3 regions of the Chlorobaculum tepidum TLS genome follow, and region 2 is predicted to be linked to each of the others. Evidence: riboswitches for the same ligand, from Rfam matches in the RefSeq annotation. Region 2 holds a riboswitch; each other region holds the start of a gene.
The links. A riboswitch is a leader RNA that binds a small molecule or an ion and turns the genes downstream of it on or off. The one in region 2 is predicted to bind cobalamin.
Positions count from the first base shown of each region.

Region 1: linked by a shared signal. The riboswitch ahead of AYT24_RS02720 (hypothetical protein) and the one ahead of AYT24_RS02050 (TonB-dependent receptor plug domain-containing protein) in region 2 are both predicted to bind cobalamin.
Region 3: linked by a shared signal. The riboswitch ahead of AYT24_RS04295 (TonB-dependent receptor plug domain-containing protein) and the one ahead of AYT24_RS02050 (TonB-dependent receptor plug domain-containing protein) in region 2 are both predicted to bind cobalamin.

Region 1 is NC_002932.3:578,889-588,406, reverse strand. It holds gene AYT24_RS02725 (vitamin B12-dependent ribonucleotide reductase) at 274-3,738, opposite strand; gene AYT24_RS02720 (hypothetical protein) at 3,704-3,976, opposite strand; cobalamin riboswitch at 3,976-4,244, opposite strand; gene AYT24_RS02715 (SDR family NAD(P)-dependent oxidoreductase) at 4,405-5,412, opposite strand; gene AYT24_RS02710 (hypothetical protein) at 5,415-6,263, opposite strand; gene AYT24_RS02705 (hypothetical protein) at 6,906-7,520, opposite strand; gene AYT24_RS02700 (pentapeptide repeat-containing protein) at 7,577-8,656, opposite strand; gene AYT24_RS02695 (hypothetical protein) at 8,672-9,418, opposite strand.
Region 2 is NC_002932.3:438,256-447,773, forward strand. It holds gene AYT24_RS02035 (magnesium chelatase subunit D family protein) at 1-663, shown strand, start outside; gene AYT24_RS02040 (ATP-binding protein) at 660-1,703, shown strand; gene AYT24_RS02045 (cobaltochelatase subunit CobN) at 1,723-5,475, shown strand; cobalamin riboswitch at 5,494-5,716, shown strand; gene AYT24_RS02050 (TonB-dependent receptor plug domain-containing protein) at 5,946-8,078, shown strand; gene AYT24_RS02055 (transposase) at 8,211-8,411, opposite strand; gene AYT24_RS02060 (Flp family type IVb pilin) at 8,833-9,042, shown strand; gene AYT24_RS02065 (Flp family type IVb pilin) at 9,275-9,484, shown strand.
Region 3 is NC_002932.3:876,163-885,680, reverse strand. It holds gene bluB (5,6-dimethylbenzimidazole synthase) at 1-220, opposite strand, end outside; gene AYT24_RS04300 (hypothetical protein) at 217-684, opposite strand; gene AYT24_RS04295 (TonB-dependent receptor plug domain-containing protein) at 727-2,676, opposite strand; cobalamin riboswitch at 2,891-3,125, opposite strand; gene AYT24_RS04290 (Na/Pi cotransporter family protein) at 3,178-4,854, opposite strand; gene AYT24_RS04285 (SRPBCC family protein) at 4,870-5,349, opposite strand; gene AYT24_RS04280 (NUDIX hydrolase) at 5,774-6,184, shown strand; gene AYT24_RS04275 (cobalamin-binding protein) at 6,162-7,061, shown strand; gene AYT24_RS04270 (cobyrinate a,c-diamide synthase) at 7,051-8,430, shown strand; gene AYT24_RS04265 (AAA family ATPase) at 8,434-9,027, shown strand; partial or broken gene AYT24_RS04260 (carboxyl transferase domain-containing protein) at 9,291-9,518, shown strand, end outside.

The DNA of each region.
Region 1 (9,518 bases), 140 kb from region 2:
TCACCAAATATGCGACGCATACACATCTCGAATTCCATACCATATTCCCACGTTGTTTTTCCTCCAAACATAAAACGGGATATTTTTTAGTTTAACAGCACAACAGATATAACTAAGGAATAATCCAAATTGCTATTGTGTTCTACCTCAGTCCGAGCACAAAGCAAATGAATCGGGATCAATCTTGCACTCAAACCGTATATCAAACTCAAATCCACCCACAAAAAAGCGCCGGGCTGGCACCCGGCGCTTTCAGAATCAATCAAATCATTCTCACGAACAACCAGTCGTCATTCCGCAATCCTCGCACACTTTGCAAGTGCCGTTCTGCTTCACTCTCACCGATCCGCAATTCTCGCACTGTTCGCCTGTGTAGCCTTGCATTTTAGCCTGGGCGGCCTGACTTTTCAGGACGCTTTTTTCGTCGTGGTGCGGTTTGGTGGCGTGGGCGGCGAGTTCCAGCTCCGTGGCCTTTGACTTCGGCGCGTGGCCGTTGCCGCTTCCATTGCCGTTACCGTTGGCAGGCACCTCCGGCACCTCATCGACCGCTTTGACGTGCACGAAATCCTTGCGCCCGAGATAATCGTAGCCGATGGAGCGGAAAACGTAGTCGAGAATCGAAGTCGAATTCTTGATGACTTCGTGGCCCTGCACCGCGCCCGCAGGCTCGAAGCGGGTGAAGGTGAAGCTATCCACCAGCTCTTCGAGCGGCATACCGTACTGGAGCGCCTTGGAAGCGAGCACGGCGAAGCAGTTGAGCAGCCCCTTGAACGACGCGCCCTCCTTGTACATGTCGATGAACACCTCGCCCAGCGAACCATCTTCGTACTCGCCGGTTCTGAGGAACACCTTGTGGCCGCCGACGTACGCCTCGCGAATGTAGCCTTTGCGGCGCTTCGGCAGCATCCGGCGCTCGGAGCGGTGATAGACGCGCTCGACAATGCGCTCCTGCACCTCTTTCGGCCCCTTGGTCTCGTCAAGATCCTCCTCGGTACCGAGCATGATGACTTCATCCTGCGGCGAGGCATTGGAGATGTTGAGCGGCTGCGAGAGCTTGGAGCCGTCGCGATAGATGGTAATCGCCTTGACCATCGACTGCCATGCGGCCTCATAGACGTCACCAATTTCAGCGGTGGTAGCGCTGCTGGGCATGTTGACCGTTTTGGAGATCGCCCCCGAGATAAAAGGCTGCACGGCGGACATCATGCGCACGTGCGCCATGTGGTTGATGTAGCGCTTGCCTTTGCGGCCGCAGGTGCTGGCGCAGTCGAAAACCGGCAGGTGCTCCGGTTTGAGGTGCGGCGCGCCCTCGATCATCATGGTGCCGCAGACGTAGTCGTTAGCCGCCTCGATGTCCTCCTCCGTCGCGCCAAGCTCGCTCAGCATGTCGAACGAAGGTTCGTTGAGCTGCTCTTCGGTGAAGCCGAGGGAGTGGCAGAACTCCTCGCCGATGATCCACTTGTTGAAGGCGAAACGGATATCGAAAACGCTTTCAAGCTGCTTTTCGACCGCTTCGATCTTTTCGTCAGTAAAGCCGCGGCTTTTGAGCCACTGATGGTTGATGCCGGGGCATCCGCGCAGGGTGCCGTGGCCTTTGCAATACTTCTCGATCTCCTCGATCTGCTTGTCGGAGTAGCCGAGGCGGGCAAGCGCCTTGTGCACCGACTGGTTGACGATCTTGAAGTAGCCGCCGCCCGCGAGCTTCTTGAACTTGACGATGGCAAACTCCGGCTCGATGCCCGTGGTATCGCAATCCATAACGAGGCCGATGGTGCCGGTCGGAGCGATCACACTCACCTGCGCGTTGCGGAAACCGTACTTCTTGCCCTTCTTTAGCGCCTCGTCCCACACCTTTCCGGCGGCCTCGAACAGCTCCTTCGGGCAGTACTCGGAGTCTATGCCGCGAGGTTTGACGACCAGCCCTTCGTACTCCTCCTCCGAGCTGTTGCGCGCGGCGCGACTGTGGTTGCGAATGACGCGCAGCATGTCGTCGCTGTTCTCGCGGTAGCGGGCGAACGCGCCGAGTTCCTTGGCCATGTCGGCGGAGGTGACGTATGCCTGACCCGTCATGATCGCCGCGATGCCGCCCGCGATGGCGAGGGCGCGCGGCGAGTCGTAGGGAATGCCGAGCACCATCAGGACGCGCCCGAGGTTGGCGAAACCGAGGCCAAGCGTGCGGAACTCGTAGCTCAGGCGGGCGATGTCTTTAGACGGGAAGTGAGCCATCAGTACCGAAATTTCAAGCACCACTGTCCAGAGTGCCGAAGCATGCTGGAGTTCGGTGATTTTGATCTTGCCGGTCTCTTCGTCGAGGAAATGAGCGAGGTTCAGACTGGCGAGGTTGCAGGCCGTATCGTCGAGGAACATGTACTCCGAGCACGGGTTGCTGGCATTGATACGGCCACTCTTCGGACAGGTGTGCCACTCGTTGATGGTCGAGTCGAACTGAAGGCCGGGGTCGGCGCACTTCCAGGCGCTCATCACGATCTTCTCCCAAAGGTCACGGGCGCGCACGGCACGGGCCTCCTTGCCGGTGGTGCGCTCGCGAAGCACCCACATTTCGTCGTTCTGCACTGCCTTCATGAACTCGTTGGTCACGCGGACGCTATTGTTGGAGTTCTGACCGCCGACGGTCTGGTAGGCCTCGGACTCGTAATGCGTGTCGTACTCTTCGAAATCGAGGGTCGTGTAACCCTGCTCGACCAGCGCCAGCACGCGCAAAATGTAGCTCATCGGTACGCCGCGATGCAGGGCGTTCTTGATGAGGGTGTTGAGCATCTCGTTCTCCTGACGGTCGGTGCCGCCCTTGAGCGCCTCATCGACGATCGCTTTCAGGAAGCGCGAACAGATTTTGGAACCAGCCACCATCGAGGCCACCTTGTCCTCCTCCTTGGCCTTCCACTCGATGAACTTTTCAACATCCGGATGATCGATGTCGACGATGACCATCTTGGCTGCGCGGCGCGTGGTGCCGCCCGATTTGATGGCGCCAGCCGCCGAATCGAAGATTTTCAGAAAGCTCATCAAACCCGACGAACTACCACCGCCGCTGAGCTTTTCGCCCGAGCCGCGAAGGTTGGAGTAGTTGGTGCCGGAACCACTGCCGAACTTAAAGACGCGAGCCTCGCGCACGGCCAGGTCGAAAATGCCGCCCTCGTTGACCAGATCGTCCTTGACCGACTGGATGAAACAGGCGTGCGCCTGCGGGCGGCTGTAGGCGTCTTCCGACTCGCGGATTTCGCCCGTCTCCGGATCGACGTAGAAGTGTCCCTGCGCCGGGCCATTGATGCCGTAGGCAAACTGGAGACCGGTGTTGAACCACTGCGGCGAGTTCGGCGCGGCCATCTGCGCCAGCAGCATGTAGACTACCTCGTCATAAAATGCCTGTGCGTCCTCATCGCTGTCAAAGTAGTTGTACCGCTTTCCCCAATCCTGCCAGCAGCCCACCATGCGGTGCGCAACCTGCTTGATGGAGTTCTCGCTGCCAGTCACCGGAAGGCCGTCCGCGCCGATGACAAGATTGCCCTCGGCATCACGCTGTGGCACACCGGTCTTGCGGAAATATTTCTGCGCCAGAATGTCGGCGGCAACCTGCGACCATGATACCGGCACTTCGACATTATTCATTTCGAAGACCTTCGAACCGTCCGTATTGCGCAGCACGGAGGTTCTGAGCGTGTAGTCGAAACGGTCATAGACGTTTTCACCAGGGGAAGTGAACAGGCGGGCGATTTTCATGTGGAGTCTCCAGAATCGATAATTGGTTGTTGATAGATAAATCCTTTTTATTCCAAGACTTACCTGACGTCAGCACACAGAGGATGCCGTTGCGTATCGTGACGGTGAGATTGCTCAACGCAATATAAACCACCCCGCCATACTGAGGAAACAGCTTGGGCGAACTGACGAAAAAAGATCGAGGAATAACCAGGTTTCGATCGTTGAACGGGTCGCCAAGCTCTGTTCCCGGAGCCATTCGGCGCCAACCACTACGGCAGGTCTCCTGACTTCGATGGCTGCGAAATTACTTCGACGTTTTCCTCCGGGCAGCCTTCCCCCGCATTCCCCGTGGTTATCAGAGGTTGGCGGAGTGGATACACCCGATCCGCAACGGCCACAAAAGCAGAGCTGCTCCTGTCGTCGCGCGACATACCATCTTACAGTTGCGGGCACAGTGTGCGATTCACACGCACTTCCCTATTATCCGGCATCTTTCATCCGGCACCGTAATGCTGAAAGAACTCATCAATGGTAACGATTTTTTGGAAGGCAGACAACGCCGGAGGGTAATTTTCCGGCTGCCAGACGGGTGACTTAACGAGGGTAAACCCGCGCGATGCGGACACCAAAACGCTTTACGGGCGAAGCCCCGGAAACAACTTTTTTTCTGGCGGAGGCGAAACATTATTTCACCTTCCACCGCGCCGGATCGACCGTCACCAGCCACTCCAGCGTGCGACGGATTCCCTCCTCCTGCGGCACGTGGCTTTGCCAGCCAAGCATCGTGCGGGCTTTCGACACGTCGGCCAGCGCCCGCGAGGCGAGCACATCAACCGCCTGCCGGGTGAGGAGCGGACGCTTCTTACTTCCGGCGATCCGCCAGACAAACTCCATCACCCCGGCAACGGACCGAACCATGCCAAACGGCAGGTGAAGCGATGGCACCGGCGAGCCAATCGCCACGGCAACGCGCCGGCACACCTCCTCGAAAGTGATCGCCTCGCCGTCGCAGGCCATGAACGCCTCGCCCACCGCTTCCGGACGGGAGGCGGCCAGCATCGTCAGATCGACGAGGTTGTCGATATAAATCATGCTCATCGGCGCGTTGCGCGCCCAGAAAAAGAGTTGCCGCCGGAGGATGCTGTCGGCCAGCAGCGGAAACAGCGTCCGGTCACCGGGGCCATAGACCCACACCGGGTAGAGAATGCTTGCTGAAAGCCCCCGCTTTATGGCCGCCCACACCTCGTTTGTGCCGCCGATTTTCGTATCGGGATAGGACTGCTTCCGCGCCTTGTAGGGGGTCTGCTCGTCGATGCGGCCAAGCAAGTGGTGATCAAAACACTCGAACGAACTGACATGCACCAGCCGTCCGACACCATGCCGAAGCGACGCTTCGCACACGTTGCGCGTACCGCCAACGTTGATGTCGATGAACTCCTGCATCTTCCCCCAGTCGGAGGTCAGCGCAGCAGCATGCAGCACGAGGTCACTCTCACGCACGGCGGCATCGACCGCGGTGGCATCACGCACATCCCCCTCGATGACCTCCACACCGGAAGCCCGCAGCGAATCGATGCATGCATTCCCCTTCCGCACCAGCGCCTTCACGCGACAGCCATCCGCCAAGCACCGCCCCACCAGATGCGACCCGATAAACCCGGACGCGCCGGTAACAAGAACGGTTTTGGCCATAATTACAAACTGTCGATACGGTTTTCACTCTGCTGTCCCCCTTCCCACAGTGGGCAGTTCTCCACTGCCTTGCGAATACCGCTTTCGCACAGAGTCCACAACTCAGGGGTCACTTTTTTCTCAGCCATATGTTTGTAAGCGTACGGGCAAAAAGTTGAGCGAACCCCGGACAAAATGTCGTCGATAATCGATTGAACTGCAACCGATGTGGTGTCCGCCTCATAGTTCTCTCTGAATACCCGCTTGTGAATCCGCTCAAGATCAAGAAAAAGAGCAAGCAGAACCAGGCGTACACGGTCAAGGTACTGTTCGTAGTACAGTCCTCGCTCATAATCCTGGGTCACATAAAGCATCTGCTTTTTCCGGCGCACCCAGAGCACTATATACTGATTGAAAAAATACCCAATGCCTGTGAGTATAAGACCGAATCCCCAAAGCTCGAAAGTGGATGCTTTAAAAAAATATTGCGCCACCGTCACCCCTCCCGCGCCCGCAATGGTCATCGCAGGCAGTGACTTAAGAAAGTCCTGGGCTTTATTTCCAAAATCCAGACTTTCTTTTACCGATTCAAGATAAGCGCTACGCAGCTTCTCGTTTTCCTTAAAATTAAGGTCACGCCCCTTGGAAATAACATCGATGCTGCGCAGACTGGCTTTCATCGTGGCGACGGCGCTCGTCACATAACTGCGTTCGTCAGAGCTAATTTGCGGTGCCTGCTCTTCAATACCCTTCAGCACATCTTCGACGTAGGTAGCCATGGTTTGCGAAGGAGCATCATTGGAAAACTTGCCCGACATGGCCCAAACCATGCGCACAGCTGTTACCGTGGGAAGCAATGCGGTTTTTGACATATGATTCTCCTTGTAACTGGTTTTATTGATTTAACGCAAACCACGAAGCCTATTGCTACCATTTTGTCAATGTCGAGTATCGGAACCATTCGCCTGTTCGCTCACTGACAGGCTGACAAAACATGTTGATTCTACAATGTGAGCTCTCTCGCTCTTCCCCAATTCATCATTCATAACTCATCATTCCTCACTCTCCCCTCTTCTCCTCCCGCTTTCTCAGCAGCTCGACCAGCTCGGCGATAAGCATGACCTGGCTTTCAAAGGCTTCGGTGAGGCGTTCCATATCGATCGGTGCGGCTGGCGGTTGCGCTCGGTTTCAGCGTCGAAAAGGATCGGCTTCTAGCAGCCTTCGAAGAGGCTGAAGATGCACTTCATTGATGGCCGCAAGTGATGATAGTGGCAAGATGGGTTGGGGTAAACCTGTGAAATGTTATAAGTACAAACGACGCATAAAAAGATACGCTTTAACGAAGCAAAAAACGTGATTCCGGCATTAAAACTACCCGAAGCAACGCCGTTGCAGAGCTGGATGCTTCGCTTCGCTCAGCATGACAGAAAAGAATGGTGCTCCAGTAATTTTTATCGATTTCTCCGGGAACGCTTCTTTTCAAAAACCCAGCCGCACAAATCATCTTTCCATAATCAAGCACTGCAATCGCTGGAGACACGGTCGAGGATGGTCAAATACCAGCGCTCGCCGATTCTCGTCAAGTAAAACACCAGATCGTTTCCATTCACGTCAACCAGCACAACGCGAACGCTTTTCGCTTCGAGCGCTCGAAAGCGGTCGATCGTTTCCTGCGAAATCTCCTTCAGTCCGCTCCGCTTCAGGTTAATCGCCATGGTGCTCAACAAAACATCCCGGTGTTTTGGGTCGCAAAACAGGCCGGTTTTCGACCAGGCCTCGCGCCCGCAATCATACACCGGCAACGCCGCGTACCTGAGAGGCGCACCGCCCCTGATTTTTGGATAAGGGAAGTATTCGGGAACCGGCTTTCTGAAATCGATCCGCGAAACGGCTTTGAATACATTGAAAACGCCTTGGCGGTAGATGACGACCACGCCTTGTTTTGGATGGACAAAGCGGTTCAACCGGACAGCATCTCTCGAACCGAAGGCGTTAACCACACCGGCCACCACGCCGTCCGGAGGCTGCATGCGGGACATGGCATTTCCGCCATCCGCAAACAGCAGGATGATCGAAAAGATGAACAAAACACTCACGCGGCGTATCGGAACAACTGCAAATCTGCTCATGCTGCACAACAGTTTAGAGACGGTAAAGCCGTTCTTCATTTTCTCGCGCTCAACGCTCAACTCTTCCCCTCCCTCTTTTTCAGTACATCCACCAGCTCGGCGGTAAGGGCGGACTGGCGCTCGATGGCTTCGGTAAGGCGTTCCATGTCGGTGCGGCGGCTGCGTTCGGTTTCGGCGTCGAAAAGGATCGGCTTCTGGAAACCTTCGGAGAGACGGAAGAGGTGCAGGCAGATGCGGATCAGAATGACATAGACGACCGGCAGGAGGTATTCGCCAAAAATAATCGGCATCTGCTGGTAGTGCCGGATGACCGAATCCCAGTCGCCGATGGCGAGCGCACTCCACTGGACGAAAAAGTAGAGGTAGATCAGCGGATGAAAAATCATAAAAAAGCGCAGGACCCTTGACTGACGCTTGTTCGCCGGGTCGCTTTCGTATTTGGAGAGCAGCCACGGAAAGTGGCCGACCAGCATCGCCGCGCGGCGGTCGTTGAGGTAGCGCGCGCCTTGCAGCGCCGAGTCGATGAATGAAACCACCTGGCTCAGGAGCGCCGCCGAGAGAATGGTGGCCAGAAAAGCATAGCTGAAGTCATCAAACTTGAACGATCCGGCCAGATATGGCAGGGTGATGGTTTTGGGCTTGATGACGATGAAAAGCATCGCGATTCCGGCAAGAATCACCGAAAAGGTGTGCAGCTTGCGCGCTTGGCGCAAACTTTCGACGACCGCCTCGGCGTTGGCGCCCTGCATGGAGTTGCCGGGCGGATCGAGGCGCATCAGGGCCGCCGAGTCGGTCGATGGCGAGTAGAGGCCGTTGACGCCGATCTGGCATCCGGTCACGCCATCGTAGCGCGTGGAGAGATCGATGGTGCTGCGGCTCAGATTGACGCCGTCGAGCCGCGCGCCCGACAGGTCGGCTCCGCGAAGATCGGCCCCGCGCAAATCCGCGCCGGAGAGCGTCGCTTTCGCGAAAGTCGCGCCGACGAGGTCGGCCTCCGAAAGATCGATGCCTTTCAGGTCGGCGGCGCTGAAATCGGCCTGGCTGAGGTCGGGCCGGACTTCCGGCTGCGCTTTGCGCCAGTGGTTCCAGCTTGCGACTCCAGCTTTCAGCCTGTCGAGATGTTTCTTTTCAGCCATGCAACTTATTGAAAATCAGTTCGTTACGGTCACGGTTCTTTCGCCCGCCGTCTTCTGCGTTCTTTCGAGCCAGGCGAGAATGGCGTTGAAGAGCGAGGCGCTCCGCGTCACCTGCGTGTAAGCTTCATCGACGGTCATGTCGCGATTTTCCTTCCGCATCTTCATGCCGAGCTTGCGGGCCGATTCGGCGACGGCGGCGATCTCGCGCGCCAGGTCGGCCTCGCTGTCGATGACGGGAGGCCGCATCATGCGCTGGATGTAGCCGATGTTGTGGCGCACACTGTTCTCGATGATACCGTCGTTGATGCTGTGGCGCTCTTTGTTGAAGTCGTCGTAGCGGGTGTTGTGCAGTGGCATCGAGAGGTCGCCGCAATAGTGGGCGCAGTAGACCAGCGGATACTTCGCATATTTGCCGCTCTTTTTCATCGACTGATACTCCCTGACCGAACCGATGATCGCGCCGTACAGATGCCCTTCGTCGTCGTTGGGCCGGTTGTAGCGTTCAACCTGCGCCATGACCATTTCAGGAGTGACCCGCTTGTTGGCGTTGTTATTGTAGTAGTGATTCGGGCTTTCGACCGGACTGAACATCTCTTTCGACTTGGCCACATCGGGCGCGGCGGCGCTGTACCAGAGGTCGAACCCGGCGGCCTCGGCGATGGTGAGATGGGTTTTGTCGTGCCAGGCGTTGGCTTCGGGCTGGAACGGCTGGGCGCAGAAGAGCGCCGAGATGGCGACGATACGAAGGAGCGGCGAGCGCATGATGGTTCCTGCTGAAAGGGTTGGAAAGCGAAACAGCTCTTGCGCAAACAAGATACGCAGAAACGGGGATGAGCGGCAACAGCGGAGGGCTGAACGGTCA
Region 2 (9,518 bases):
GCCGCCGCGCCGTTCCAGCGCCATCGTGAAAACCCCAACGGCATGGCGGTGGTGTTGCAGAACGAGGATATCCGCGAAAAGATCAGGGAGAAGCGCCTCGGCAACCTGCTGATTTTCGTGGTCGATGCGAGCGGTTCGATGGGCGCGCGGGGCCGCATGGCCGCCTCGAAAGGGGCGGTCATGTCGCTCTTGCTCGACGCTTACCAGAAGCGCGACAAGCTGGCGATGGTCTCGTTCCGCAAGAATGAGGCGTTCGTCAATCTGCCGGTCACCTCCTCCATCGAGCTTGCCGCCCGGATGCTCAAGGAGATGCCGGTGGGCGGGCGCACCCCCTTTTCCGCCGGTCTGCTCAAGGGGTACGAAATCGCTCAAAACTATCTCCGCAAAGAGCCGGGCGGACGACCGCTTATCATCCTTGTCACCGACGGCAAAGCGAATCGGGCCATCGGGCAGGGCAAGCCGCTCGACGAAGTGTTCACCATCTCCGAAAAGATTTCCCGCGAGGAGCGAATCCGCTTTCTCGTCGTCGATACCGAAGAGCCTGGTCTGGTCACTTTTGGTCTCGCCAAAAAAATCGCCGGTCTGCTCGATGCCTGGTACTACCGCATCGACGACTTGCGTGCAGACACCCTTGTTTCCATCGTAAAAACCATGATGCCATGAAAAAGAACTACACCTATCCCTTTACGGCCATTGTCGGTCAGGAAGAGATGAAGCTCGCGCTGATTCTCAACATCATCAATCCGGCCATCTCCGGCGTGCTCATCCGCGGCGAGAAGGGGACGGCCAAATCGACCGCCGTCCGGGCGCTGGCCGATATTCTGCCGGAGATCGAGGTGATTGCCGGAATTCCCTTCAATCTCGCGCCCGACGAGGATGACGAAACGATCCGCGAGTGCTTTACGGTGACGGGTCACGCTATGCCCGATCCGGACAACCTCGAGGTTACCATGCACAAGGTGCAGGTGGTCGAGCTGCCGGTGGGCGCGACCGAGGATCGTGTGGTCGGCACACTCGATCTCGAACATGCGCTCAAGACGGGCGAAAAGCGCATCGAGCCGGGCCTTCTCGCCGCCGCGCACCGGGGCATTCTGTATGTCGATGAGGTGAACCTGCTTGATGACCACGTGGTTGATGTGCTGCTCGACTCGGCGGCGATGGGGGTGAACACTATCGAGCGCGAAGGGGTCTCCTTTTCCCACCCGGCCCGTTTCACGCTGGTTGGCACCATGAACCCGGAAGAGGGTGAGCTGCGTCCGCAGTTGCTCGACCGCTTCGGACTCTGCGTTCACGTCGGCGGCATCGCTGATCCGCAGGATCGCGTGACGGTCATGGAGCGCCGTTTCGCTTTCGAACAGGATCAGGAGCGCTTCTGCAGCGAGTGGCAGGGTGAATCGTCGAAGCTTGCTGAACGCATCGTCGCGGCACGCGAGCTTTATCCCTCCGTCACGATCAGCCGCGAGCACCTGCTTGGCATTGCCAAAAGCTGCCTCAAAGTGGGCGTTGACGGCCATCGCGGCGACATCATCATCATGAAGACCGCCAAGACCATCGCCGCCTGGGAGGGCCGTCATTGCGTCGGCAGCGACGACATCGACCGCGCCGTCGCCCTCGCGCTGCCCCACCGCATCCGCCGCCAGCCGTTGCAGGACATGGTGATGGATGTCGGCTCGTTGCTGGGGTCAAAGTGCACGACCAACTAATCGTCAAATCCGTACCAACGTGATCACTATCGCTTATTATAACAACATCCACAGTTCGGCCATCTGGCATCAGCTGGCGGCTGTGGTTCGTGACGAGGGCATCGAGCTGCTCTCTTTCGGCTTCGGCGGAGAGCAGGCTTTTGTCGAGCGCCTCGATAACGGCTCCATCGACCTGCTGCTGGTCAACGTGCCGCCGGAAGCGCCCGGTTTGCCGGGGCTGCTTCCGAAGATGATGCAGGTCCCCGGAAGGGTCGCTCTGCATCCGGGATTGCCGGAGAGCTTCTCCACGGTTGACGACGCGGAGCTCCGGACACTCCGCGACTATTTTGGCGTGCTCTCACAAGAGAACTACCTGAACGGCCTGCGCCGCCTTGCCGGTCTCGACCACGAGCCTTGCCGCGTGGTCAGCACGACCGGTATCTATCATCCCGGAAGCGACCGCTTCTTCGAGAGCGCCGAAGAGTACGCTTCATGGTTACGGGGAACGGAGCGGTGGAGTGAAAATGCTCCGGTTGCCGGGATTATCATGCACTACAACCTTCTGGCCGAGACCAACCACGCTGATGTTGATGCACTCGTCGAGGCGCTTTCTGAAGCGGGTATCGTGCCGTTTTGCGTCTTTTTCGACAGCGAGGCGGCCATGTTGCAGGAGAATCGCTACCCCTGGCATCGCCTTTTCACCTCCGGTGAGTTGCGCCCCGATGTGGTGCTGAACTTCCTGCTTGGGCGGCTGCTCGCGACGCCCGAAGAGCGCCATGTTCTGCAGTCCCTCGACGTTCCGGTCATCCAGCTTCTCCGCAACTTCATGCTCTCGCCTGAAGAGTGGCTCGCCGATCCGGTCGGCATCAGCGCCATGTCCCTGACCCACTCACTGGTGCAGCCGGAGATGTTTGGCGCCATCGATCCGGTCATGGTGTCAGGAATGATTCGCAAGCCCGGCGACCCGTTTACGCTTCGAACCGCCGTTCCAATCGATGACCGGATTGCAATGATCGCCAGGCGCGTCAGGCGGTGGGCGCGCCTTCGCCATGCGTCTAACGCTGAAAAAAGGATCGCCATTATGCTCCACAACAATCCCTGCAAGGGGGTCGAGAGCACCATTGGCATGGCCGCCGGTCTCGATACCTTCGAGAGCCTGCTCTCGCTGCTCCGGCGGATGCAGCAAGAGGGGTACGACACGGGCGAGCTGCCGGAGTCGGGCAAGGCGCTGCTCGACCTTATACAAGACCGCAAAGCGCTGCTCGAATTCCGCTGGACGACCGCCGACGAGATCATGCGCAAGGGCGGCGTCTTGCACGCAATGCACGAAGAGGAGTACCGCGAGTGGTTCGACGGGCTCGACGCCGGCGTGCGCGAGCGTGTGGATGCCGACTGGGGCGTCTTTCCGGGCGAGGGGATGGCGCTCGAAGTCAATGGCAAACCGGCGCTGCTCATCACCGGCTTGCGTTTCGGCAAGGTGCTCGTGATGCCGCAACCGAAGCGCGGCTGCTACGGCGCTCGCTGCGACGGCGAGGTGTGCCGCATTCTGCACGACCCCAACATCACGCCGCCGCACCACTGGCTGGCCACTTACAGTTGGGTGCAGAAGGAGTGCGATGCCGTCATCCATTTTGGCACGAGCGGCGCGCTGGAATATCTGCCCGGCAAGCGGGCCGTGCTCTCCGGCAACTGCTTCAGCGACATCTCGCTCGGCGATCTGCCGAACATCTATCCCTACATCATGGATGTGCCCGGCGAGGGGATGACCGCCAAGCGCCGGGGCCGGGCCGTCATCATCGACCACCTCACGCCGGTCTATCGCCCTGCGGCCCTGACGCCGGAATTGCAGCGATTCGACGAGCTGCTGAATGAATTCCGCCGCACGGTGGATGGCAATGAAAAGGCGCGCATGGAGGCGTTGCAGGAGGAGCTGCTCGAGCTGGCTGTCAACTTGCGATTCCTGCCGGAAAATGCTACCACGGCTCACTTGCTCGACGAGGTCGAGCGCCTCTCGCGCAGGATCGGTCTGGTGAAGCAGTCGATGGTGCCCGACGGGATGCACCGGTTCGGCGAGCCTCCGCCGGTTGAGGGTGTCGCCTCCATGCTGACGGCTGCTCTGCCGCGACTCGGCGACGAGTATCCCTCCCTGGCCGAGGTTGCCGGGCTGCATCCAGGGCTCGGCGGCGACGACTTCATGAAAGCCTCCGAACTGTTCGCGGCACTGCTCGATCCTTCTCAGGGCGAACAGGCCATCCGCGACGCTGCCGAGGCCTTGCCGGATGCGCTCAAGGCGTGGTGTCTGAAAACCGCCGAGGGGATCGGGCGGGCAGGCGACGAACTGACCAACGTCATCCGGGCGCTCTCCGGGCGCTACATCGAAGCCGGTCTCGGCGACGCCCCCTCTTCTGGCAAGGCCGACGTGCTGCCCACCGGCAGGAACTTCTACGCTGCCGACATCATGACCATGCCAACCGAAACCGCATGGACAATCGGTTCGGGCATGGCCGACATGGTGCTGCAAAAATTCCATCGAGAGGAGGGGCGCTTTCCCGAAAGCATCGGCATGAGCCTCTGGAGCTCGGATGCCTTCAAATCGGACGGCGAACTGCTTTCGCAAATCTTTGCCCTCATGGGGGTCAGGCCGGTGCGGCAATCGAATGGCAGGGTGAACGGTATCGAGGTGATCCCGCTCGACGAGCTGACGGTGAGTATCGACGGCGTCTCGATGCCGAGGCCGAGGATCGACGTGACCATCGAAACCAGCAGCATCGTCCGCGACATGGTGCCGCACTTCCTTGCGCTGATCGACAAGGCGGTCGCCGCCGTCAGCGCCCTTGAAGAGGAGTCGCCGGAAATGAACTTCGTGCGCAAGCACACGCTCGAACAGCTTGCCGCTTTGCAGGAGTCCCACGCCGAACAGATGGACGCTTCGCTCATGCAGCGCCTGTCACTCTACCGCGTCTTTTCATCGCCACCCGGCGCCTATGCCAACGGCGTGGCGCTCGCGCTCGACGCCTCGGCCTGGAACGACCGGCGCGATCTGGCCGAAACCTATATCAACCACTCAGGCTACGCTTATGGCGGCGAGCAGCTCGACCACGGCGTAAAGGCGTACGGCGTGTTCAGCAGGCAATTGGCCAAAGTCGAAGTCTCCTTCATCAAGCAGACCTCCGAAGAGTACGACGCGCTCGACTGCGGCTGCTACGCGGCCAGCGCCGGGGGAATGGCTGCCGCCGCGCAAGTGCTCTCCGGCAAACCGGCGAAGACCTGGTGGGCCGACGCCACCCGCCCCGGCAATCCCGACATTCGCGACTTTCGGGAAGAGGCCGAACGCGCTGTCCGGGCCAAGCTCTGCAACGAGTCGTGGATCGCTTCGATGAAAGAGCACGGTTTTCAGGGTGCGCAGGGGTTCGCATCGCGGATCAACAACCTCTTCAAATGGAGTGCCACGACGGGCGAAGTCGAGACCTGGGTGTTCGAGCGTGTCGTCGAGACCTTCGTGCAGAACGACGAGAACCGCGAGTGGATTCGCCAGCAGAACCCTTATGCGCTCGAAGAGATCACCCGCCGCCTGCTCGAAGCCGAAGCACGCGGCCTCTGGGAAGCTCGGCCCGATCTGCTCGAAGCGGTGCGGCAGGCGGCGCTCTCCATCGAGGGCGACCTCGAAGAGCGCATCGGCGATGTTGACGAATCGTTCCAGGGAGGCCGCATCGACATTTTCACCGGTAAAGACGTAGAACGCTGGAAACAGGAGTGGCGTCTTGGCGTCGATTCTTCGGAAAAGAAGCAGTAAGAAAAAGTAGCAACTGACAATAAATAATTCAGTTACGGTTTCCGGTGCCCGGTGGGGCGCCGGAATGAAAAGGGAACCCGGTGAAAATCCGGGACAGTGCCCGCTGCTGTGATCCTCCCGTCGGCCACAATCGGGTCGGCGGACGATCGCTTCCGATGAGGCCACTGGTTCGCGCCCGCGAACCGGGAAGGCCGGAAGCGAGGGGAGAGTCAGAAGACCTGCCGTAATGCAGTAAATGCTCCGGGAAGAGAGCGAATACGAACATGACAACAAACAGCGCGATTGCCGCGTGTGGCCGGGCGGAGGCGACAAGATTCCGTCCGGCAGAAGCGAACGTTCCCTTTTCCTTACGGAAAAGGATCGTCAGGAGACGCGGAAAACGATCAGCAGGTTGCCACATCCGTGATGGGCCGTGTGTGGATGACTTGCACAACACACAAAGAAACATTCCAACAACAATCCGTTTAATCATGAAAAGCAATTTTGTAAAGCCTTCGAAGTCATTCATCCGCATGGCAGGCCTGCTTGCCGTGCTCTCGACAGTCTGTCGTCCGGACGCTGCCGCAAAAGAAGTTGCCAAAACCGATTCGGCTGACTACGTAGCCGATGAAATCGTCGTCAGCTCAACCAGAACAGACGAAAAACTCAAGAACATCCCGCGCAAGGTCGAGGTGATTACCAGCAAGGATATTGAGGCGCTCGATCCCGATAATGCCACCGAGTTGCTGCAAAAAACTGCCGGTGTTGATGTGATCGAGTATCCGGGCGTGCTTTCTGGCGTATCGATGAGGGGCTTCGTGCCAAATTACGGTTCATATCTCAATCCCCAGTACGTTACCTATCTCCTTGATGGCCGCCCTCTTGGTACGTACAATCTTGCCTCGGTAGATATGAACATGATCGAGCGGGTCGAGGTGATTAAAGGCCCATCATCGGCATTGTATGGATCGAAAGGAATGGGAGGCACCATCAACTTTATTACAAAGAAATCCCGTGGCCCGATCAAGGGGACGGCCTCGCTCGGCTACGGAAGTTTCGAAACCTTCGAGGGCAATGCCGCCGTCGGCGGTTCGATCAGTGACCGGTTCGATTTCGATATCGGTTTCCGCTACTTCAATCAGGGCGAAGACTACAAGGTTGGAAAAAATACGCTCATATCGAATCCCGATCCGCAGATTCTCGAAAGGGACATTGATACGATGCACAACAGTACCTACTCGACCAATTCGGGCATGATGCGTGTCGGTTATCGGTTGAACGACAATTTCAGAGTCGATTTGCGCGGTGCGTTTTTCAATGCCCCATCCGTACATACCCCCGGCTCTATCTGGGGCTACTATGGTGAGGGTATGAAAGATGTGTATCGAAAAACAGCAGATCTTTCGCTTACCGGTACGGCAGGACGTCACAGCATCAAATTCATGCCGTACTGGTCAAAAGACGAATCGAACAATCTCAAGCAAACCGAAGCTACACAGAATAAACCGAGTAAAATCTACCCGTATTACCTGGGAGATTTTGAGGAGTATGGCTTTCAGTTGCAGGATGTTATTGCTTTGGGCAACCACCGTATAACCGGCGGTTTGGATTATGATAACCAGACGTACAAAACCAGGCGGTACAGTGCACCGGATGTTGCCCAAAGACCGTATAGCGCTGACAGCAGAACTAGTGATTTTGGCCTGTTTACCCAAGCCGCGCTCTCTTTTCTTGATAATCGCCTGATTGTCACTCCCGGAGTCCGATTCGACGCAACGACATTCGGTTTGCTTGATACACCGCTTGTTCCCAATGTGAACACCGAAAAAGAGCATGACGGGTTTTTCAGTCCATCGCTGGCATTCCAGTACTCTTTTGTTCCCGAATTGAAAGTGCATTCGAGTATCGGACGAGCATTTGTCGCGCCTTCGGGGTTGCAGAAAGCTGGTGAATATGTTGACTCTTTTGGAAGAACGGTCAGGGGTAATCCCGATCTGGAGCCGGAAACAAGCCGAACGTGGGATGTCGGTCTGACCTGGAGTGACACGAAAAAAGGAGTGCGGGCCGATGTGACCTACTATGATACTGATTTTAAAGATTTTATTACGCAAGTACAGAGAACGGATGGCAGCACGACTTACATGACTTATGTCAATGCGGGAAGCGCGAAGATCAGGGGACTTGAGTTCGAGCTGTCCTACGACTTTGGAGCTTTGGCTGATTACCGCTACTCATTACGCTGCTTCGTAAACTATACGCATCAATTTGAGAATGATGTCACAATGGGTGGTGTTACGAGTCCAATGAAGTATGTGCGGGACGGTCTTGGTTCATTCGGCATCGAATATGACGATTTCCGGCTACTCAGTGCGCGACTCAGTGGTCGCTATCTGGGTACCAGTTATGAAGACAACTATTATCGATCGTATGGACGGTTACCGAATGTGTTAGTGATTAAAAACGAACCTGCATTAGTGTTTGATGCGACGGTTGGCATAAAGATCAACGCTCAGAACCGCGTCGATCTGATGGTCAAGAATCTTCTCGATGAAAACTATGCCGAAAAAACCGGCTACAACATGCCGGGCCGCTGGTACGGCATGAAATACATCGTCACCTTCTGAGCCGGGCGCAGCAGATGATGGCATTCAATCTCATCAAAAAGGCAGTACTGGTGACGGTACTGCCTCTTCTGCTTCTGACGGTCTGCGGTTTTGAGTAAGCCAGGTTGGTAACAGGGCGACAGCTCGCCATCTTTATGGGACGATCGGGGTGTGCTTGGGATAGCCGAGGTGTTCATCCAGTTCACCTTCGAGTGCCTTTTCGATTAAGCGCTTTTTGAACTGGTCGAACAGGCCACCGTTGTCAAAAAGGGCTTGGGGGCTGCCGCTTTCTCGCAGAAGCTGCCCGATCAGCTCGCCCTGAATGTCCGGGGTCTTGTTTTTCTTTCTGGTCATAGTTTTGCTCCTTGTTACATGATAGGAAACTACGACCGTTTACACACTTTATCTTACAGACCCTTTTAATTTTTTTGACGATCGGTCACATGAAGTGCTCTTAAATTGCTTATTGCTTGTTTTGGTGTGTTTAATTTGGTTACTTAATATGTGAGTGTGTATCTTATATATGAAGGAAATGCCTTGGGTATTAAAGCTTGACGTTTAAAGGTTACGCTGTCATTTTTTAACTTTTTGTTATGAGTGCCCAGGAATTGTCTCGAGGCTTCGCCTGTAAGACCGGTTCATGCTGGCCAGCCAAGAGGCGCGTGTAATCTTTTTTTGTGTTGCGCTGACCGCGATGAGGTTTGCGGGAAAAAACTGACAATTTCGATTAACTGGTTGACTAAACTTTTTAACAAAACAGACGGAGGAAACAAACATGCTGAAAATGTATGTGGATTACTATGTTGCTGTATTAAGTGGATTTTTACAGCAGTATTTTGGCGTGAAATCGCAAAAAGGTGTAACCATGATTGAGTACGCCTTGATTGCTTCCTTGATTGCTGTGGCGGTCATTGCGGTTCTTTTGACTGTTGGATCGAACCTGCAGACCGTCTTCAGCTATGTCGGTAGCAATCTCACGACGTAATTAAAGCTTGACGTTTAAAGGTTACGCTGTCATTTTTTAACTTTTTGTTATGAGTGCTCAGGAATTGTCTCGAGGCTTCGCCTGTAAGACCGGTTTATGCTGGCTAGCCAAGAGGCGCGTGTAATCTTTTTTTGTGTTGCGCTGACCGCGATGAGGTTTGCGGGAAAAAGGCTGACAATTTCGATTAACTGGTTGACTAAACTTTTTAACAAAACAAACGGAGGAAACAAACATGCTGAAAATGTATGTGGATTACTGGGTTGCTGTATTAAGTGGATTTTTACAGCAGTATTTTGGCGTGAAATCGCAAAAAGGTGTAACCATGATTGAGTACGCCTTGATTGCTTCCTTGATTGCTGTGGCGGTCATTGCGGTTCTTTTGACTGTTGGATCGAACCTGAAGACCGTCTTCAGCTATGTCGGTAGCAATCTCACGACGTAATTGGTTGCCCGGCCAGGCATAGGCGCGTTTACTA
Region 3 (9,518 bases), 440 kb from region 2:
CTTCAAAGCCCTCCTTGATCTGCTTGCGAACGGCAAGATCATGTACAACAACGAAGTCCCACGGCTGCATGAAGCCGACGCTCGGCGCGTGGTGCGCTGCATCGAGCACCCGCCGGAGAACCTCCTCCGGCACCGGATCGGGCAGGTACTGGCCGCGCACGTCGCGGCGGCTGTAAATGACTTTGTAGAGCGCGTTGCGCTCGGAAGTAGTGATGGTCATTTCGATTCATTTTTCTTATTCCGACTGCCGAACTGCCATTGCAGATCCGCGAGTCCTTCGAGAATTTTTGGCGATGGCGACACAAAATGCAGGCCATCGAGGCGCACGATCTGGTAGTCGCCCTCGGGAATCCGCACGGGGCATTCGTAGCCCTCCTTCTGGAGCACGACGCACTTCGCGCCCGCAGGCCTCACCCGCTTGCAAACATCGCGGCTTGTCCAGTCGGAGAGAAAGAGAGAGCCGGGATGCAGCGCCGCGATGGCCGCCGGGTCGGAATCGATCACGCCGCCGGTCTTCGGCAGGTCGAGGTCGCCATAGCGGCTCACCCCGGCGATGCGATTGGCGAGACCGAGCGCACACAAGGTGTCGGTAATGTAGGGCGACTGGCTGACGATGCGCCCCTCCGACCCGGATGCCGCTCCCGCGAAAAGCAGGAGCAGCAGCACAAACATCAACTGTTTCATGACCGGCAATGATTTACCGGTTTCTGTTGATGACAGCATGGATCAAATGTCCGCCTTCAGACCAAAAACAAAGGTGCGGCCAGGCATCGGATAGCCCTTGACATACTGGTACTCGCGGTCAAAAAGGTTGTTAATCTCCGCCCTGACCGTGATTCCCGGCCCTTTCACGCCCTTGCCTCCGAACGGAAACTTCTTCGATACGGAAAGATCAACCACCGTAAATCCGCCTTTCGGCACCACCTCGCCAAAGCCGGTCTCCCAGTTCTGAACGAGAGTCTTGCCTGTGTAGGCAAGGTTGAACGCGCCGTTGAACCCGCACCCATCATGCACTCTCAGTCCGGTGCTGGCGTTCCACTGCGGCGTGTAGAGCAGGTCGTCACCGGTCTGGTTGTCACGATACCGCAAGAGGTAGGTGTACCCGGCATATGGTTCAAGCGTCCACGAAGAACCCTCGAGTGCAAACACCTTCGAAAGCTCAGCTTCGATTCCGGATACCGTCGAGCTGCCAACATTGATATAGGTGTAGGTCGTTGGGGCAATCGCTTTGGTCTGAATCATATCCTTGTAGTCGGTGCTGAACCAGGTCAGCGAGCCATTGAGCCCTTTCCAGGTAAGGTCCATGCCGACTTCATACGTCTCGCTCGATTCCGGTTTGAGATCGGGATTGCCGATATAGGTCGTCCCCCAGCTAGTGATATGGGCGGCAAGCTCACGCGCCGACGGCATCCTGAAGCCTTCGGCATACGAACCTCTGAGCTTGAGGAAATCGGTTGCCTGCCACGCCACTCCGGCCTGATGCGCGAAGTTGTCCCTGCTCTTCGACGTGCCCTCGCCTTCCTTCATGTCAACATGATAATCATCGTAACGCACGCCTGCGGTAAGAATCAGGCGCTCGTCGAACAGGCCATATTTGCCGAGAAGAAAACCGGCCGGATTTTCATAAGAGGCCCATGTGGGCGCCGAAGTGGAATCGAGCTCGTATTTCAACCAGTCAAATCCGGCTGTAAGCCTGAGGGCACCCGGCTGCCAGGAAACCTGTGCCTGCGCCCCTTGCTGGTCAACATTGTTGGTGCTTTCACCCCAGTTCGGATCGACATAGCGATACTCGTCCTTTCCGGTGAAGTAGCGAGCCATCCATGAAAGAGTACGGCTGGAGGTCGTACCATCGTACCTGAAATCGACGGAGTGGTTGTTCTGAACCGTATAGGCATTGAGATCGGGCAAGCTGAAATAGCCCGGAGAGCCGGCCTTGTCCACATCGAAGGAGTGAACGATCATGCCGATCCGCTGGCCGTCGGCAATCTCGTAACCAACATTCAGGCTCGCCATCTTCTGGTCGTGGTAGCCGGTGTTCTGGTAGGTCTCGCCTTTGGCCGTCTTGTAGCTCCCAGAATCGGATTTCGAGATGCTGCCTGAATAGTCGAAGCGTCCGGATTTTCCCTGAATGGTCGCCTCGGTCATGGAGAAATCGTTGCTGCCGATTTTCTGCTCGATCGACGCCGACGGCGCGCCCGAACCTTTGGCCGTAATCACGTTGATCACGCCGCCAATCGCCGCAGAACCGTACTGCACGGCGGCAGGCCCCCTAATGATTTCGATGCGCTCGACGTTGGCTGTCATGATCTTGGCGAGGTTTCCGGTACCGGCGCGGCGGCCGTCGAGCAGTACAAGCACCTTGCCCATGAGATCATTGCCGTGGGATTCAGTCCTGAAACCGCGGATGCCAACGGAGGTCAAGGTTCCAGGATACTTTTGAATCTGTCCAAGATTTTTCTCCGCGAGAAGTTCACTGAGATCGTTGGCCGACGACTCGTTAATCTCCTCTTTGGTGATGATCGTAACGTTCGAGGTCAGCTCTTTTTTCGGCTGCGGCACACGGCTCGACGTGACGACGATTTCATTACCGAGATAGTCCGAACCGGTCTCGGCGGCGTGGAGCGTGGGGCTGGCGAGCATTGCCGCCATGACGATGGCGAGCGTTCTTCTGTTCATGGTGTTGTCCTGTGTTGAATTAACTGAATCATCAACAGACAGGGATAGAGGAAAAGGACTGAACCGGCACCAGAACACAGCATGGATCGAACGGACTGACGAAAGCCGCGCTCAACGGAAAATACCGCCAGAGAGCACGGATTCTGAAAACGATGCTGTTGGTCTTTGGATAAACCGGAAGTGCTTTGCCTGACTATTAACCCGTAGTCTTGTTTCCGAGCAAAGAGTAACTGGCAGGTCTCCTGACTTTACGGCTTGAATCGATGCAGCCTTCCCGCCCGCTCCGTGGAGGAGCCTGGCAGTGACGTGCACCGGCTGCGGCTTTGAGGCATGTGGCCATACCTGCCAGCGGCAGTTTTCCGTTGTACAGTTGCGGGTACAGTGTACGAATCTCACGTACTTCCCTATTCTCCGGCTTTAAAACCGGCACCAGCTAATCATGTGAAAGAACATCTTCTTTGTGGGCGGAATTTACGATTTTCCATCGCAATTACAAGCGACTCACGCATTGCGGTCGGCAGTCATGCCAACGATGGTGCGTGCCATCGACATGGCCTGATGATGCAGCACGTCGAGCGCCCGGAGCAGCTCCATATGCAGGTCGTGCGTGCGCTCCGATTCGGAACGGCTCTTGATGCGCCGCATGTGCGAAAATCCAAGATCGAAAAAGATGCGGTCGAACGCCTTGCCCTCTTCGATCACCGCCGAGGCCCTGCGGGGACTCATCTCCTCGATGGCCAGGTTCATGGCCGCGATCTCGCGGCACACCTGTTCGTGCAGCCGCTCGATCTCCGCCTTTCCCTCTGCGGTCAAGCCGACATTGAGCTTTCCCGACGGAAAATCGGCCAGCAGGGTTTCGACCACATCGCCTGCCGACTCGATCTCCTTGGCCAGCGCCATCAGCGCCGCGGCCTCCCGGATCAGCGGCTCGCCGACCGCCTCCTGCATGACGCGGATCAGGTACGCAGTAACCTTCTGCTCCAGAAAATCGAGCTTCTCCTCGCGCATCATCAGCCCCTCGCTCACCCCAAGCCGCTTGTAGATGAGGTCACGCCCGTTCCCGCCACCAATGAATGGCACGGGCAGCGCGCTTGCCATCCGTCCGAGAATCTTGTTCATGCGCGAAATCTCCAGTCGGGCCAGCCCAACCGCCACCTCGGGAGTGGCGAGTGCCGAGGTGCGCAGATGCCACACCGCAGGAATCCGCCCCATCTCATCGGGATCGTCGGGCAGCAGCTTGACAAGCATCCGCCCGAACTGCGGCAGAAACGGCAGAAACAGCAACGCCATGAACAGGTTGGAGAAGGTGTGGGCATTGGCGATCTGCCTCGCCAGCCCTCCGGCGGCATCGGAAGGCGAAATGGCGCGGATCAGGTCGAGCCAGGGCGGCAGAAAGATGAGAAAGACGATGACGTAGGTGACGTTGAACATGAGCTGCGCAAGAAAGACCCGCCGGGCGGGGCGAACGCTTCCGGCGCTGCCAATGGCCGCCGTGATGCAGGTGCCGATGTTGGCCCCGAACATCAGCGGCACGGCCACTTCGAGGGTCAGCACACCCTGCTGCGCCATCGTGATGAGAATGGCGATGAACGCCCCGCTGCTCTGGATAATCGCCGTCATGACCGCACCGGCAAGCACGCAAAGCAGGGGATTATCGAGCGTGGTCAGAATGGAGAGAAACTGCGGGCTCGATTGCAGCGGTTCAACCGCCATGCCCATGAGCTTGAGGCCAAAAAAGAGCAAACCGAGACCGGAGATCGCCTCGCCGAAAAGAGAGAGCACACGCTGCCGACGAATGAGCGACAGGAAAAAGCCGAGGGCGAAAAGAGGCAATCCGAACTCACCCGGCGAAAAGGCGATGAGCTGCGCCATCATGGTGGTGCCGATCTCCGCGCCAAGTACCACGCCAAGCGACTGCGAAAAGGTGAGAATCTGCGACTGCACCAGCCCGATCAGCGTCAGCATCACCATGCTGCTCGACTGCACGGCCACGGTCGCCGCCACGCCCGACAGCAACGCCGACACCGGGTTGCCGGTAATTGTGGAGAGCAGATGCGCGACCCGTCCGCTCGAAGCCTTCCGCAGTCCGGCGCTGAGAGACTTCATTCCCAGCAGAAACACCGCGAGGCCGCCCGCGAACAGCAGGAAATTCGATAGTACGGATTGCGATTCCATCATCTTCCGTATCTGTTTTCAGCGCGTTTCAGACGCCATCTCGCCCAGAATTTCAGCGACCCTGCACCGCCGGTACTCGAACACCTCGTCAAGCCGAGGCCCGACGATCAGCGCCTCGACCACTTCGCCAAAAAGGTCGAACGGCAGCGCATACTCCACAATGTCGGTCATCTCCGTGCCGCCCTCGATATCGCGGAAGAGGTGACGATGATACCACTGCTCGTAAGGCCCGGACAGCTGCCGATCCTCGAAGAAATCGGGCTTGGAAACCTTCATGATTTCGGTCGTCCACCGCACGGGAATCATCATAAAGGGATAGAGCACGAAATTCAGCTTCATGCCTTCATAGATTGCCGTTCCCGCATTGCCGCCCTCGGCCTTCAGCATCATTTCGGGCGGCGTGATCCGGGCAAGATTACCCGGTTGTGAGAAAAAGTCCCACGCCACATCTATCGGCACAGGCAACCGCTGTACCCAGGTTTTTGTATGCAGATTCATTCAGTTCGTTACAGCTCAGTTTTTTTGGTTCTTCGCAGAATTTCGTGGGTGGCATGAAGGATGCTCACATGACCATCCCTGATGAACAAGTTTAACAGTTCGGTCAAAGACATGTATAACTCATCATATGATAAAGCATTAATGTGATTAATCCTTTGGCCGGACACTCTTTGCAAAGCGCATTCGTTTTGGCCGTGCCTCAGTCGATTGACCCATATTCACCATTTACTCACGAAATTCTGCGAAAAACCAAAAAGTTAATTGATTGCGAAAAAACTTCTCGAACAGCAGTGCAATACACAGTCCCGCACCACCCACTCTTCGCCAATCCCCCCCCCACGAAAACCGCTTGCCCTGAAAAACCCCCTGCACTATCTTGCAGGTGATTTCTCGCAGGTGCATCAAATCCTCAACTCTCTTGCTCATGCCCAAAGCTACCGTCGGCGCCATCATCCACCCCTCGGAAAGCGAGCGTTCGACCATCCTGCTCACCAGGCGGAACGTCAATCCGTTCAAGGATCATTGGTGCCTTCCCGGCGGGCATATCGATGATTACGAATCTGTCGAAAATGCCGTCGTTCGCGAAGTAAAGGAGGAGACGAACCTCGACTTTGCACCGGAAACGTTCGTCGGCTGGTTCGAGGAGATATTCCCGGAGCACAACTTCCACGCCGTGGCGCTGGTGTTTGCCGGAACCGGATCGGGCGCGTTGCAGTCGCAACCAGAGGAGGTCGCCGACATGGCGTGGTTCGCGCTCGACGATGCACTTTCGATGCCGATCGCTTTCACCCATAACCTTGTCCTGCAACACTATGCCCGTTCGCTCGAAAAGTAACCGCCTGACTCCCCTTTTCATCCTTCTCGCCCTCTGCCTGCAAACGCTGGCAGGGTGTTCGAAACCGCAGGCTTCCGACAAAACAGAGCCGACGAAATCGCAAGCGCCGCAGCGCATCGTCAGCCTTGCGCCGAGCCTGACCGAGATGCTTTACGCCATCGGTGCGGGGCCACAGCTTGTCGGCAGAACCAGCGCGTGCGACTGGCCCGCCGAAGCCAAAAAAGTACCGGTGGTCGGCTCCTTCGGACGCCCGTCGCTGGAGATGCTCGCTTCGATGAATCCTGACCTCGTGCTGGACGTCGATCTGGCCGACGATCAAACGGCAAAAAAAATGGAAGAGATGCATATCCGCCGCGAGCACATCCGCTGTCAGGATCCCAAAGAACTGCCCGCCGCGCTCCGCAAGCTCGGCACGCTCACCGGCCACACACGGCAGGCGGACAGCCTCGCGACGGTGATCGAGCAAGGGCTGGCGAAGTATCGAAAAGAGGCTGACGCGAAACAGCACAAAATGCGCATCTATCTTGAAATCTGGAACGATCCTCTCTGGACAGGCGGGAGCAACAGTTTCGTATCGCAACTGATCGCGCTTGCCGGTGGCCGCAACATTGGCGACGCGGTCGAGAAGGAATATTTCGAGGTCTCGCCCGAGTGGGTCATCCGCCAAAATCCCGACCTGATCGCCTGCATGTACATGGCGAACCAGACCCCGGCAGCCGACAATGTGAAAAAGCGCCCCGGCTGGCAGGGCATCAGCGCCGTGCGCAACAATCGGGTCTATGACAACTTCGACAACCGTCTCTACCTGCGCCCCGGACCGCGCATCCTCGAAGGCATCGCCGGAATGAAAAAGCTGATCGAGAGCAATGAACAGTAACGCCACGACCAAGAGGAACGCGACGATCAATACCCGACAGAGCCGGGCGTTCCTCGTCGCCGCGCCGTCGAGCGGCTCCGGCAAAACAACGATCACCCTCGGTCTGTTGCGCCTCTTCGCGCGGCGCGGTATGGCCGTGCAGCCCTTCAAGTGCGGCCCGGACTACCTCGACACGATGCTGCACGCGATGGCCGCCTCGACAGGAGAAACAGCGCGACCGGGCCTCAACCTCGACACCTTCATGGCCTCGAAAGAGCACGTGCGCTCGCTCTTCGCACGCAACGCGGCATCGGCAGATATTTCGGTGATCGAAGGGGTGATGGGGCTGTTCGACGGGGCCGAAAAATCGGACGGCAGCAGCGCCGAGATCGCCGCGCTGCTTGGCTTGCCGGTCATCATGGTGATCGACGGCTCGAAGATAGCCTACTCCGCAGCGCCGATTCTGTACGGCTTCAAGCATTTCGACCCCTCGGTGAAGGTTGCGGGCGTCATCTTTAACCGCGTCGGCAGTGCGTCGCACTACAGCCACCTCGAAGCCGCCGCAAAAGACGTTGGCGTCGAGCCGCTCGGCTATCTGCCGCGCAACAGCGATATTACGATCAGCGAGCGCCACCTCGGCCTCAACACCTCGGCGGAGTACGACCGCGAAAAGCTCATCGACGCGATGGCCGAACACATCGAAAAAACGGTGAATATCGAGCGGCTGCTCGACGTGGCGCGGATCGAACTGCCTGAAATCGAACAAGCACAACCAGTGACGAAAAAGCTGGACAAGGTGATCGCCGTAGCACGGGACGAAGCATTCAACTTCATCTACCACGACAACCTCGAAACGCTAAAGCGGTATGGCGAAGTGCGCTTTTTCAGTCCGCTGCACGACCGCGAGCTGCCCAAGGCCGACCTCGTTTACCTCGCTGGAGGCTACCCGGAGCTGCACGCCGAAGCGCTGGCGGCGAACAAAACGATGCGCAAAGCCATCGCCGAATGGTGCCGCAACAGAGGCGCAACCTGGGCCGAGTGCGGCGGCCTGATGTACCTCGGCAAAACGCTCACACTCGCCGATGGCGCAGCCCACCCGATGTGCGGCGTACTCGACCTCGATACCACCATGCAGGAAGCCCGCCTCACGCTCGGCTACCGCAAGGTGTATCCGGCGGGAGCGGACGGCGTGGAGCTGCGAGGCCACGAATTCCACTACTCCCGCATCTGGCGGCAGGGCGAAATCGACACCATCGCCGAAATCCGCAACGCCCGCGGCCAACAGGTCGGGACAAAACTTTTCCGCGTCGGCAACACCATCGCCTCGTACCTTCACCTCTACTGGGGCGAGCACGACTACCTTGCTAACTGGTTCGACGTGTTGAGGTAAAAAATGATCGCGAGCAAAACGGCAACGACGCGCCGCTACGTCATCACTGGCGGGCCGGGCAGCGGCAAAAGTACGCTTATCGAAGCGCTCGAAGCGCGCGGCCAGCGCTGCTACCCGGAGGTCTCGCGAGAGCTGATCCGCCGCGAAGCACGCCGCCCGAACGGCGTGATGCCCTGGAACGACCTCGAAGCGTTCGCCCGCCTCGCCTTCACGGAGATGCTCCTCCAGCACGACCACGCCGAAGAGGCTGGCGAACGCTGCTTCTTCGACCGCGCCATCCCCGACATCTTCGGCTACCTGCTCGAGCGCGGCATCGACATCCAGGAAAGCTGGCTCGACGTTCACCGCCGGTGCCGCTACGAACGCACGGTCTTCATCCTTCCGCCGTGGCCCGAAATCTACGTCAACGACGCCGAACGCCCCCAAACCCTCGCCGAAGCCAACGCGCTCCACAACGCCATCCACGCGGTCTATGAATCGCTGGGTTACGAGTTGATCGAAGTGCCGAGAATGCCGGTCGAAGCGAGATGCGAGTTCGTGCTGGGGAGGTTGTGCTGCGGGAAGGAAGAGGCAATCAAGTACTCCCGCAAAGCTTGACTTCACTGCAGAAGGGATTAGCACGTCGCTGTGCTCCTCGCAATGACACACGACTGAAAAATTGACCATTGTCATCAGAGCCCTCGAATGAAGAACCCCGCCGCCTGTTCATCCAGCTCTTCCAGTTTCAGAAAAGCAGTTCGTGCATCTTTCCGACAAACACTACCAGCTCACCACAGACCAAAGATGTTCGGGACCCATTTTACATCTTGAAACCAGTGTTGGCTCAACGCCTCTCCCATCACCGGTCGCCAACCTGAAGCGACAAGTACCTGAACACAATCATCCCGGTTGACTCGCGGCAGAGCTACGATGTACGCGACGTGATCGCGCGGCTCGTGGATCGGGCGGACTTCATGGAGGCTCAGGAGCACTTCGCCCGGAACATCGTGATCGGCTTCGCCCGCATCCAGGGGCGCTCAGTCGACATCGTGGCTAACCAGCCGGCGGTGATGGCGGGCGAGCTCGACATCGACGCCTCCGACAAGACA